Regions from separate parts of the Arthrobacter sp. JZ12 genome, predicted to be linked through region 1. Evidence: riboswitches for the same ligand, from Rfam matches in the RefSeq annotation. Region 1 holds a riboswitch; each other region holds the start of a gene.
What was found. Region 1 has a riboswitch for thiamine pyrophosphate ahead of thiO (glycine oxidase ThiO). Riboswitches for the same ligand answer to the same signal wherever they lie in the genome.
Positions count from the first base shown of each region.

Region 1 (3,363 bases):
CAGCGGGCTGGGGTGCCAAGTTCTCCTGCACCTTAAAGTTCCCCTGCACGTTAGTGTTTTCCTGCACGTTAGTGTTTTCCTGCAACTCAGCCTCCCTGTACTGCTGTGACGAGTTCGATGTCGTCGCCATCGGCCAACTGCAGGCCCGCCCACTGGCTGCGCGGCACCACTGTGGCATTCACCGCGACGGCCACGCCAAGACGGGCTCCGTCTGCAGGCTGCCCGGACGGCGCCAGGGGCCTGCCGGTATGTTCTGCGACCAGCTGAAGCAGGTCGGCAGCCGCCGTCGATAGCGTTTCGCCGTTCACCGTAACGGTGCGGGCGGCCTGTACTTGTTGAGTGCTCATACACTTCCCTTCTGGAACCTGTCGGGCCGGTACCGCTCATGGCCTGCCGGCAGCGGCTTGCCTTCCGCAAGATCAATGCAAGCGGCCGCCGCAGCGGGGGTCAGCAGCACCCCGTGCCGGAAGAAGCCTGTGGCCACGATGAGGCCGTCGTTTCCCGGGACACAGCCCATCAGCGGCGCGTTGTCCGGCGTGCCCGGACGGGCCCGGCAAAGCACTTCCTCCAGCTCAAGTTCTGCTACGGCCGGAATCAACTGCTGCGCATCCCGGAGCAGCTGATAGACACCGCCCGCGGACACCGCACCGCTGCCGTCCTCCCTCATTGTGGCGCCGATAACCACTGTCCCGTCTTCGCGCGGCACCACGTACACCGCATGACCGCGGACCAGTCCACGCACGGTGGCGTTGAGCAGCGGCCTCAAGGTCGTCGGCACGCGCAGCCGGAGGATGTCGCCGTACACGGGACGCAGTGGAAGCGGGACGGGCAGTCCCTCGAGGGTTGCTGCGTCAAGCCCGTTGGCAACAACGGTGGAGCGGGCACGAACGGCACTGCCGTCGTCGAGCATTACCCCCGTCACCGTCGTCCCGCTGCGCTGGAGCGCAGTGGCGCGCATCCCGATGACCTGCCCCCGAGCGCGAACCGCAACGAGCAGCGACTCTGCGAGCTTCCGTGGATCCACCTGGTGGTCACCGGCGGCACGAAATGCACCGGTTGGTGCCGGCCCGATCAGGGGTTCGGAGCGGCGCACCTCGCGCACCGGAAGCTGTTCGACATCAAGTCCGTGCAGTTTCTGCACCTCGCGGAGGTCCGCGAGGGACTGCCGGTCAGCCGCATCGACGGCGAGCACCACGGTCCCGGTCCCGCGGTATTCGGGATCGATGCCGGTCCACTCGAGGGAGGCTAGGAACTCCGGGTAACGGGCTGCCGAGTCGAGAGTCAACTGCAGGAGGTGTTCCTCGCGGTAGTGCAGTTCACTGGCCGGCGCGATCATGCCGGCGGCGGCGTGGGTGGCTCCGGTCGCGGGCGCCGGATCGATCACGACGGCGGTCAGGCCCCTGCGGAGAGCTTCCCACGCAATACCCAGCCCTACGATCCCACCGCCGACGACGGCGACATCCACCTCTGTTTCCACAGGAGTCCTTCCCTACGCCGGCATGACCCGGATCAGGTTTGTTGTTTCCACAACGCGGTCGGCGCCGAACGCCCTCTCAGCCGTTGGCACTGAACCAAGTCAGCGCGGCACGGCTCCCGCAGTACCCCCTTATTGTAGGTGGCATGCAAACTTCCGCCGCTCGCCTGTACCTGTGCACCGATTCCCGCCCGCAACAAAACGACTTCGCCGACTTCGTCGACGCAGCATTCGCCGGCGGTGTGGACATCATCCAGTTGCGGGACAAGAACCTGGAAGCGGCGGAAGAACTCGAGGTTCTGGAGGTGCTCCGGGCAGCCGCAGTGGCGCATGGAAAGCTCTGGGCCGTGAACGACCGCGCCGATATCGCCGCCGCAAGCGGCGCACCGGTCCTGCACGTTGGTCAGCGGGATCTTCCGCCCGGTATTGCCCGGCCTTTCCTGCACGACGGCGGCATCCTGGGCCTGTCGACACACTCCCCGGTCGAGGCTGCTGCTGCGGCGGCAAACCCGAACGTGGACTACTTCTGCGTCGGGCCCCTGTGGGCTACGCCCACCAAGCCCGGGAGGGCCGCCGTCGGACTCGAGTTGGTGCAGGAAGCAGCGCGTCTGGAGCAGGCGCACGAAGCCGAAGGCCGGGCGCTCAAGCCCTGGTTCGCCATCGGCGGGATCGACCAGCAGAATATAGGCGACGTGATTGAGGCAGGCGCGAGCCGCGTCGTCGTCGTTCGCGCCATCACTGAGGCGACGGACCCCAAAGCGGCTGCCCAGGCACTGCGTGCGGAGCTTCCCGCCTAGCTATTGTCTGCCCGCTCAACGCGTTTCAACAATTTTTCAAAGCGAGGGACGCATACGGGCCAAGAATGTCGGAGGCGGGTGATGGACTGTAGTCATGGCTCAGGCGACGGCTACCAAGGATCTCCGCTCCGATGGTGCGGCCTCCCTTGAACCTGCGCGCATTGCGGTAGGGAGTGGTGCGCGCGAGAGTGATGCCCGCGGGGAAGCCAGTGCGCGGTGCTCGTGTGGGCGGCCGTACCTGTGTACGGGCCTGTTTTGTCCGGGCCCGCCGCGGTACTGCAACGGGTTCGAGCTGGACTCCACCACCGATGAGGAAGAACGCGCCCGGGTTGAGGCAGCTGAGCCGGAGACGCTGATGCGGATGCTCGCCACCTCGAACCCATGGTTGCAGGGGCTGCCCGACGCCCTTGATCTGCTGCTGGCGGCGGACCGGTTGGAGTCGTGGGTGGCAGCGCAGAAGGTTGCGCTGACTGCTCAGGTCTTCCGTCAGGTCGACGGGCACGAAGCCGGCCGTACCGGTGAAGAGCACCCGCCGGGGACTCATCCGCTGGCCGCTGAGGAGATTGCGCCTTTGCTGCGGGTACCCGGCCGGACGGCGCATCGAATGCTTCGGAACTCGCTACGCCTGGCTGATGATCTTCCCGCCACCTGGGAGGCTCTGGAAGCCGGTAGCATCACTACCGCGCAGGCCCGGGTGATCGTGGAGGAATCCTCCTTCATCCCGGCCCACGCGGTGCCACACTTCGAAGAGACGATCCTGGAAACCGCGGCCATGTTGACTCCACCGAAGCTTGCGCGGCGGTGCCGGCGGCTGCGGGAGGAACTGCATCCGGATTCCATTGTCGAACGGGCCAACCGGGCGCGGAAGGCCCGGGACGTGACCGTGCAGCCGGACCAGGACGGGATGGCCTGGCTTTCGGCGTACCTGCCCGCCGAGCAAGCCGTCGGTATTTTCAACCGGGTCGACACCGCCGCCCGTTCCCTCCAAGGACCCGAGGAACACCGTACCCTTGCCCAGCTCCGTGCCGACGTTTTCACGGACGTGCTCACCCACACCTGCACAGGGAACCCGGAGAAGGGCACCGGGTACCG
Region 1 covers NZ_CP045246.1:2,326,781-2,330,143, forward strand. Annotated here, with positions in the region: gene thiS (sulfur carrier protein ThiS) at 87-347, opposite strand; gene thiO (glycine oxidase ThiO) at 344-1,477, opposite strand; TPP riboswitch at 1,470-1,607, opposite strand; gene thiE (thiamine phosphate synthase) at 1,621-2,271, shown strand; gene GC088_RS10670 (HNH endonuclease signature motif containing protein) at 2,366-3,363, shown strand, end outside.

Region 2 (3,363 bases), 860 kb from region 1:
GACACGGAAGCGCATGGGCACCGGCCTGCTTGAGGTCTTCGGTGAGAACTGTGAGCACTGTGGCGGACGCGGCGTCGTCACCCATGACGAGCCGGTCGAGCACCGTCGCCACGCAGTCTCGCCTGATAACCACCAGCAGCACCTGCGCCAGGAGAAGATATCCCGCAGCGAGCGCAAGCGCCGGGCGCGGAACCAGCAGCAGGAGGAGCAGGCACCGGCACCGGAGCAGAAGTCCGACGACGCCGAACGGCAGGCGCGTGCCGAGGCTGCCCGTGCCGCCCTGGCCAACATCGCTGCTGCCACCCATGCAGCACATGAACACGAAGATCATCCGGTTGAGCCGGCAGCGTCCTCTGCGGCTGTCCTGACGATAAATGGGGAGAAGGTGAGCCTTCCGCGCGGTGAGAGTGTTCCTGCTCCCGTTCGCGAGGAGCCCCGCCTGACGCTGGAGAGCCTCACGGAAGCCTTCAACCGCTTCCCTTCGGCAGCACAGGATGACGCATCCGCAACTGCGTCGGTGGAGCCCGGGGAGCCGGTAGAGCCGGCCGCCGAGGTTGAGAAGGAACAGGCACGCCCCACCCAGCAGCCGGTGCAGGGGGAGCCTGAAGCTCCGTCGTCGAGCCGGCGGAAGCGGCGCCACCGGGCTGCCAGCAGCGCGCAGGGCTCGGCCGCCACATCGACTATCGAGCGGGCTGCCGAGGCGGAGGTTCAGCATGCGGCGGGAACACAGCATGTAGCCCGCGCGCACACGCCCGCGCCGAAGCCGCAGACTACCGAGGAACCTACGATCCTCGGGGTAGGGGTTCCTGCTTCGGAGCTCTAGTACCAGCTCTACCCAGCTACGCCAGCGGCCGCTCCCGGTATGGGAGCGGCCGCTGTCATATGTGGGCGGAAATGTCGGTCGCCACCATCGGGGCGGGGTAGGGTGGGGCGAAGTGACACGCGGTGCCGGTCCTTTCCGGCTGAGATGAGACGCGTTGAACCTGATCTAGAGATGGCCGCCGCCCGGCGGCCTTTGGCCTAGCGGAGGGATGTCGCGAATGAGTATTCGCACGCTCGTGCAGCACCCAGAAGACATTGAAAGCCCTGAGAACCACGGGAACCGGGAAAACCCTGCACAGCCCGTGCGGGTGACCACCATTCCGCGCGTGCTGAGTATTGCGGGGACTGATCCGACGGGCGGAGCAGGGATTCAGGCGGACCTGAAGAGCATCGGTGCCCAGGGCGGGTACGGCATGGCGGTTGTTACCTCGCTCGTTGCCCAGAACACCCTTGGTGTGCGAAGCGTGCATACCCCGCCGCCCGCATTCCTTGAGGAGCAGCTTCGCGCCGTCAGCGACGACGTGGTAATCGATGCGGTGAAGATCGGCATGCTGGGGGATGCGCAGACCATCCACACGGTGAAGGAGTGGCTCCCGCTCGTGGCGGGTGCCGTCGTCGTGCTTGATCCGGTCATGGTGGCCACCAGCGGAGACCGCCTTCTGGCAGCCGACGCCGAGGAAGCCCTGCGCGGGCTGGTTCCGCTGGCCGATCTGGTGACGCCGAACCTTCCCGAACTCGCTGTGCTGGTCAACGAACCCGTCGCTGCGAACTGGGAGGCTGCCCTGAAGCAGGGCGAACGGCTTGCTTTGTCCACCGGCACAGCGGTGCTCGTCAAGGGCGGCCATCTGGCCGGAACCGATTGCCCGGACGCACTGGTTGATCCCTCCGCGGGTACGGCCGTCGTTACGGTTGTGGGCGGACCCCGCGTGCAGACCCGGCACACTCACGGAACCGGCTGCTCCCTGTCTGCTGCCCTGGCCACAGTCCATGCACAGACCGGCAACTGGGAACAGTCCCTGCGATCGGTCAAGAACTGGCTGCAGGGTGCCCTTGAGCGGGCCGGCGAACTGGAGGTGGGTCACGGCAACGGACCGATCCACCACTTCCATTCCTTCGTACCCTCCGCCGGTTCCTCCGCCGGTTCCTCCGCCGGTTCCTCCGCCGGTTCCTCGGCCGGTTCCTCCGCCGGCAAGCAGCCGGGCGATACCAGGCCGTTCAGCGAGCAGGCCTGGGAGCGAACCACCCGAACCCGCACGGCGGTTGAGTCCCTGAGCTTCGTAACGGCGCTGGGCAACGGTACGCTACCCGCCGACCAGTTTGCCTACTACCTTGAGCAGGACGCTCTGTACCTCCGGGGCTACTCGCGCGTTCTGGCCAGGGCAAGCTCCCTCGCTCCAAGCGAAGCCGAGCAGCTCTTCTGGGCTGCGTCCGCGCAGAACTGCCTGGAGGTTGAGTCGGAACTGCACCGCACCTGGCTCTCGGGCCGCACCCTTGACGCCGGTCAGGGCCCGGTTACCAAGGCGTATGTTGACCATCTGCTGGCGGCCGCAGGGAATGCGAGCTACCCCGTCCTCGTTGCGGCCGTGCTGCCCTGCTACTGGCTGTACGCGCACGTGGGAATCGCGCTTCATTCCCGGTGGGTGGGGTCCGAGGGTGCGGAGGAGCACGCGTACGCAGCGTGGATGGCGACCTACGCCGACCCGGCCTTTGCCGCGGCCACCGAGCGCGCAATCGCCTTCGCGGATGCGGCGTTCGCGGCTGCTTCGGAAGAGGACCGGTCGGCTATGCTTGAAGCCTTCGAAGCCTCCGCCTGGTACGAGCACGAGTTTTTCGACGCGCCGACGCGGCTCAATTTGCGGGAATCCGCGAAATTGCCGTAATCTAGATCTTCGGTGCGAGCGCCCTCGTATGACTTTTTTCGGTGGGCGGATGTGACGGAAGTTCACAGGCACCCCTTAGGGATACGCCGAGAACGGTGTACTTCCCCGGAAAATGTATGCAAATTTGATCGTCGAGAGAAGTGAGTTCCCAAGTGGTGTACGCGATTGTCCGCGCAGGCGGCCGCCAAGAAAAGGTTTCAGTGGGAGACCTCGTTACCCTTGACCGCGTCCCCGGTGAGGCCGGCACCAGCTTCCAGCTGCCTGCTCTCCTTCTGGTAGACGGCGACAAGGTGACGTCAGCAGCACAGGACCTGGCAAAGGTTACTGTCACTGCCGAGATCGTCGAGAATCTTCGCGGCCCGAAGATTGTAATCCAGAAGTTCAAGAACAAGACCGGCTACAAGAAGCGCCAGGGTCACCGTTCCGAGCTCACCAAGGTGAAGATCACGGGCATCAAGTAACCACACACGGTTACTGATTCCAGGATTCTTTGAGAAGAAGGCAGGCATAACAGATGGCACATAAGAAGGGTGCGAGCTCCACTCGCAACGGTCGCGACTCCAACGCCCAGTACCTCGGCGTGAAGCGCTTCGGCGGACAGGTCGTCAAGGCCGGTGAAATCATCGTTCGTCAGCGCGGAACCCACTTCCACCCCGGCGCA
Region 2 covers NZ_CP045246.1:1,468,514-1,471,876, forward strand. Annotated here, with positions in the region: gene GC088_RS06760 (Rne/Rng family ribonuclease) at 1-823, shown strand, start outside; TPP riboswitch at 932-1,049, shown strand; gene GC088_RS06765 (bifunctional hydroxymethylpyrimidine kinase/phosphomethylpyrimidine kinase) at 1,041-2,702, shown strand; gene rplU (50S ribosomal protein L21) at 2,855-3,163, shown strand; gene rpmA (50S ribosomal protein L27) at 3,217-3,363, shown strand, end outside.
Region 2: another riboswitch for thiamine pyrophosphate. It lies ahead of GC088_RS06765 (bifunctional hydroxymethylpyrimidine kinase/phosphomethylpyrimidine kinase); the one in region 1 lies ahead of thiO (glycine oxidase ThiO).

Region 3 (3,363 bases), 470 kb from region 1:
GGTTGGCCCGTGGCAGCAGCCGCCCGGTGATTTCCGGATTCAGCACATCGACGCTCATGCCGCCGCTCCCACTCGGGCACCCGTGCCGTTGACGGCCAGGATCCTGCTTCCAAGAGCGGAGGTGAAGTCGCGATCATGTGTCACGGAAACCACGCAAGTGCCCGAGCTGATAAGTTCGGCGAGCAACCCGACCAGTTCCGCCCAGGTGTTGGCGTCCTGACCGAACGTGGGCTCGTCCAGAATCAGGAGGTCGGGTTGGGTCGCGAGCATCGTGGCAACGGACAGCCGCCGTTTCTCGCCTCCGGAGAGTGTGAAGGGGTTCGCTTTCAGCAGCCCGGTCAGTCGCAGCCGCTCCACGAGGGGGTCCACGCGCCGTCGTACCTCTTCCTCAGGCAGGCGGGCCACCCGGCGGGGGCCGAACTCAAGCTCCTCGACCACCGACGGCGTGAGGAATTGGTGCTCCGGCTCCTGGAAGACAGTGCCAATCCGGTCCACCAGATCGGCCGACTTCCACCGGTGCGGCCTGTTTCCGGCGCCGCGCGCCAGCGGCTCGAGCGCGCTCAGCTCGCCGCCGCGGGGCTGCAGCAGTCCTGCCAGGGTAAGTGCGAGCGTGGACTTCCCCGCTCCGTTGGGACCGAGCACGCTGAGGGACTCACCCCGGCGCAGGGTGAGGTCGACGCCGTCGAGCACTGCTGCCCCTCGCCGTCTACGCGCCACGGACAGGCCCGACGCCTGCAACAGGTCCTCGCTGTCGCCGGCGAGCCCGGACTGCGCGGCCGGGCCTGCCGTGGAGAGCGGGGAGTGCCCCGGGACCCAGACACCCGCCTCAATGAGGCGGGCCCGCGTTGCTTCCTGGTGCAGTACCACGCCCGGCTTTCCGTCGGCGAGGATGCCGCCGTCGGAATCAAGGACCACCACGCGGTCCACAACACCCGCCCACACGTCGACGCGGTGCTCCACCACCACCAGGGTGGCGGAAGTGCGGTCCAGCACGCGCACGACGGCGTCCCTCACCTCGAGGACGCCGGCCGGGTCGAGGTTCGCGGTTGGTTCGTCGAGGAGCAGCAAACCCGGCTGCATGGCCAGCACGGCTGCCAGCGCCAGCCGCTGCTTCTGCCCCCCGGAGAGGGCCGTGGTCGGATGGTTGAGGGGCACTTCGAGGCCGACGTCGCCAAGCGCCCGGTGGACCCGCGGCCAGATCTCATCCCGCGGCACCGCCAGGTTCTCGGCGCCGAACGCGACCTCGTCCCCCACGCGGGCCAGAACCAGCTGGGTGTCGGGATCCTGCAGGACAAGCCCGGAACGGCCGCGCGCGGCTGCCGGCCGCGCGCCGTCGACAGCCAGTTCGCCGGCCTGCTCACCCTCTTCCTGCTCGCCCAAGACGCCCGCCAGGCCATGCAGCAGTGTGGACTTGCCGGCACCGGAGGCACCCAGCAGCAGTACGCGCTCGCCCTCACCAATGGACAGGTCGACGTCGCGGACCGCCCAGCGCGAGCGCCCGGAGTGCCGCCAGCCCCAGCCCCGGGCGGTGACTGACACTCCCATGTCAGACGTCGGCGGTGCGGCCCGAAGCAAACGATGACAACGCGCCCGTCTTCGCCAGCCCGCGGGTGGCAAGCCAGGACAGCAGGCCTGCCAGCACGACGCCGGAAATTGCGGCGAAAACCCCGTACACCAGCTTGTAGTCGAGCGCCCAGGCGGCGTTGTACATGATGTTTTCGCTGATCGCGAGGGCAAGTCCGGCGCTCAGTCCCGCGAGGAGCGCAACGCCCAGGTTCCAGCGACGGTAGAGGAACAGGGCGAATACCAGTTCAGCACCGATCCCCTGGATGAGGCCGGAGAGGAGGACAGCGACGCCGAACTGGGTGCCGATCAGTGCGGATACGGCTGCCGCGACAACCTCGCAGTAGATGGCCGCGCCGGGCTTGCGGATGATGAGTCCGCCCAGCACGCCGGCGATGAGCCAACCGCCGGTGTAGAGCCCGGCCAGCGGCGGGTAGGCAGCGGTCACCGCGGCGATGCCGCTGTAACCAGCCGACCACGCGAAGAAGATGACGCCCACGGCGACGGAGATGACGGATGCGACGACGATATCGACGACGCGCCATTCGTACCGGCGCCGGCTTGTGGGCTGCGAAGACTGAGTTGCAGTCATGGGTGGGATCCTCCTGGATACAGGAGGGGAGGGCATACCGGCACGCCGCCGGCCGCCCTGAGAACTCGACTCCCTTCGCCGGTACTAGCCGGATCAGGTTCGAGGGTCTGCGGTGGTCCGCACTCTCAGCGCCCTCCACCAATGTGGATGCGCTCCCCTGTCGTTGTTTTGAGCGAAGTCCACTTTACACCCGGAAAGGGGGTAACCGGGACCTCGAGGTCGTTCCTTACGCGCTCGGTAACGCTAGGCTGGAAGCAAAGCTAAGCCGACTGAAGGAGGCGCCATGAATCTGATTTTCAAGCTGATGGGTGTGGGACTGGGCATCGGTGCGGGCCTCGTGAGCACGCAGCTGGTGGACTTCCTCTGGAAGCGCGTGACCGGCAACGAGCCCCCGAAGGACAAGGAGGGTCTGGAGAACAGCCTCCGTTCTGCACTGGCCTTCGCGATCATCTCCGGAAGCGTGAGCACCACCATCCGCGTTCTCACCAACCGCACCACGCAGCGGGCCATCCAGCGCTACGAGAACACCCGCCACCTCACCTAGGCTCAGCTATCGGATGCGCGGTCACCCTTCTCACGATGGCGGGTGGCCGCGTGTTCCACGACCTCGTTCAGGTCGTCCCTGCTGAGCAGGTCCTTGCGCAGGTGCTTGGTCCGGTAGCCTGCCCGGCCAACCATGTGGGCCGAGACCGGTGCCGTGAGGAGCTGAAAGATCCAGCAGACAATGAGAACCGGCACCAGCGCCCAGCTACGTAGCTCCACGGCGATCGCCAGCAGGAAAAGCAGCAGCCCCAGCACCTGCGGCTTGGTTGCCGCGTGCATCCGGCTCAGCAGGTCCGGAAAGCGCAAAAGCCCGACGGCGGCCGCGAGGGACATCAGCGCACCGCCCAGCAGCAGGGCGGCTGTCAGTCCGTTCAACAGAGCTTCCATGGCGACCTCACTTCTTGGCGTCCGTGACGAAGCGGGCAACTGTCACCGAAGCAATGAACCCGATCACCGAGATGGCCACCAGTATGGCCAGGTGGTTGGTGTGCCGATTCACCACCATGTCGACGGCGAGGGAGCCGCCCACGATGGCCAGCAGCACGTCCACTGCGAGAACGCGGTCAAGGATCGACGGCCCCTTCGCCACGCGGTAGATGGTGCAGAGGGCAGCGATCCCGAGGATCACCGCGATGATGCCCGCCGTGACTCCTGTTAGTACGCTC
Region 3 covers NZ_CP045246.1:2,795,439-2,798,801, forward strand. Annotated here, with positions in the region: gene GC088_RS12995 (energy-coupling factor transporter transmembrane component T family protein) at 1-58, opposite strand, end outside; gene GC088_RS13000 (ABC transporter ATP-binding protein) at 55-1,545, opposite strand; gene GC088_RS13005 (ECF transporter S component) at 1,547-2,155, opposite strand; TPP riboswitch at 2,209-2,324, opposite strand; gene GC088_RS13010 (DUF4235 domain-containing protein) at 2,439-2,699, shown strand; gene mnhG (monovalent cation/H(+) antiporter subunit G) at 2,702-3,085, opposite strand; gene GC088_RS13020 (MrpF/PhaF family protein) at 3,093-3,363, opposite strand, start outside; gene GC088_RS13025 (Na+/H+ antiporter subunit E) at 3,362-3,363, opposite strand, start outside.
Region 3: another riboswitch for thiamine pyrophosphate. It lies ahead of GC088_RS13005 (ECF transporter S component); the one in region 1 lies ahead of thiO (glycine oxidase ThiO).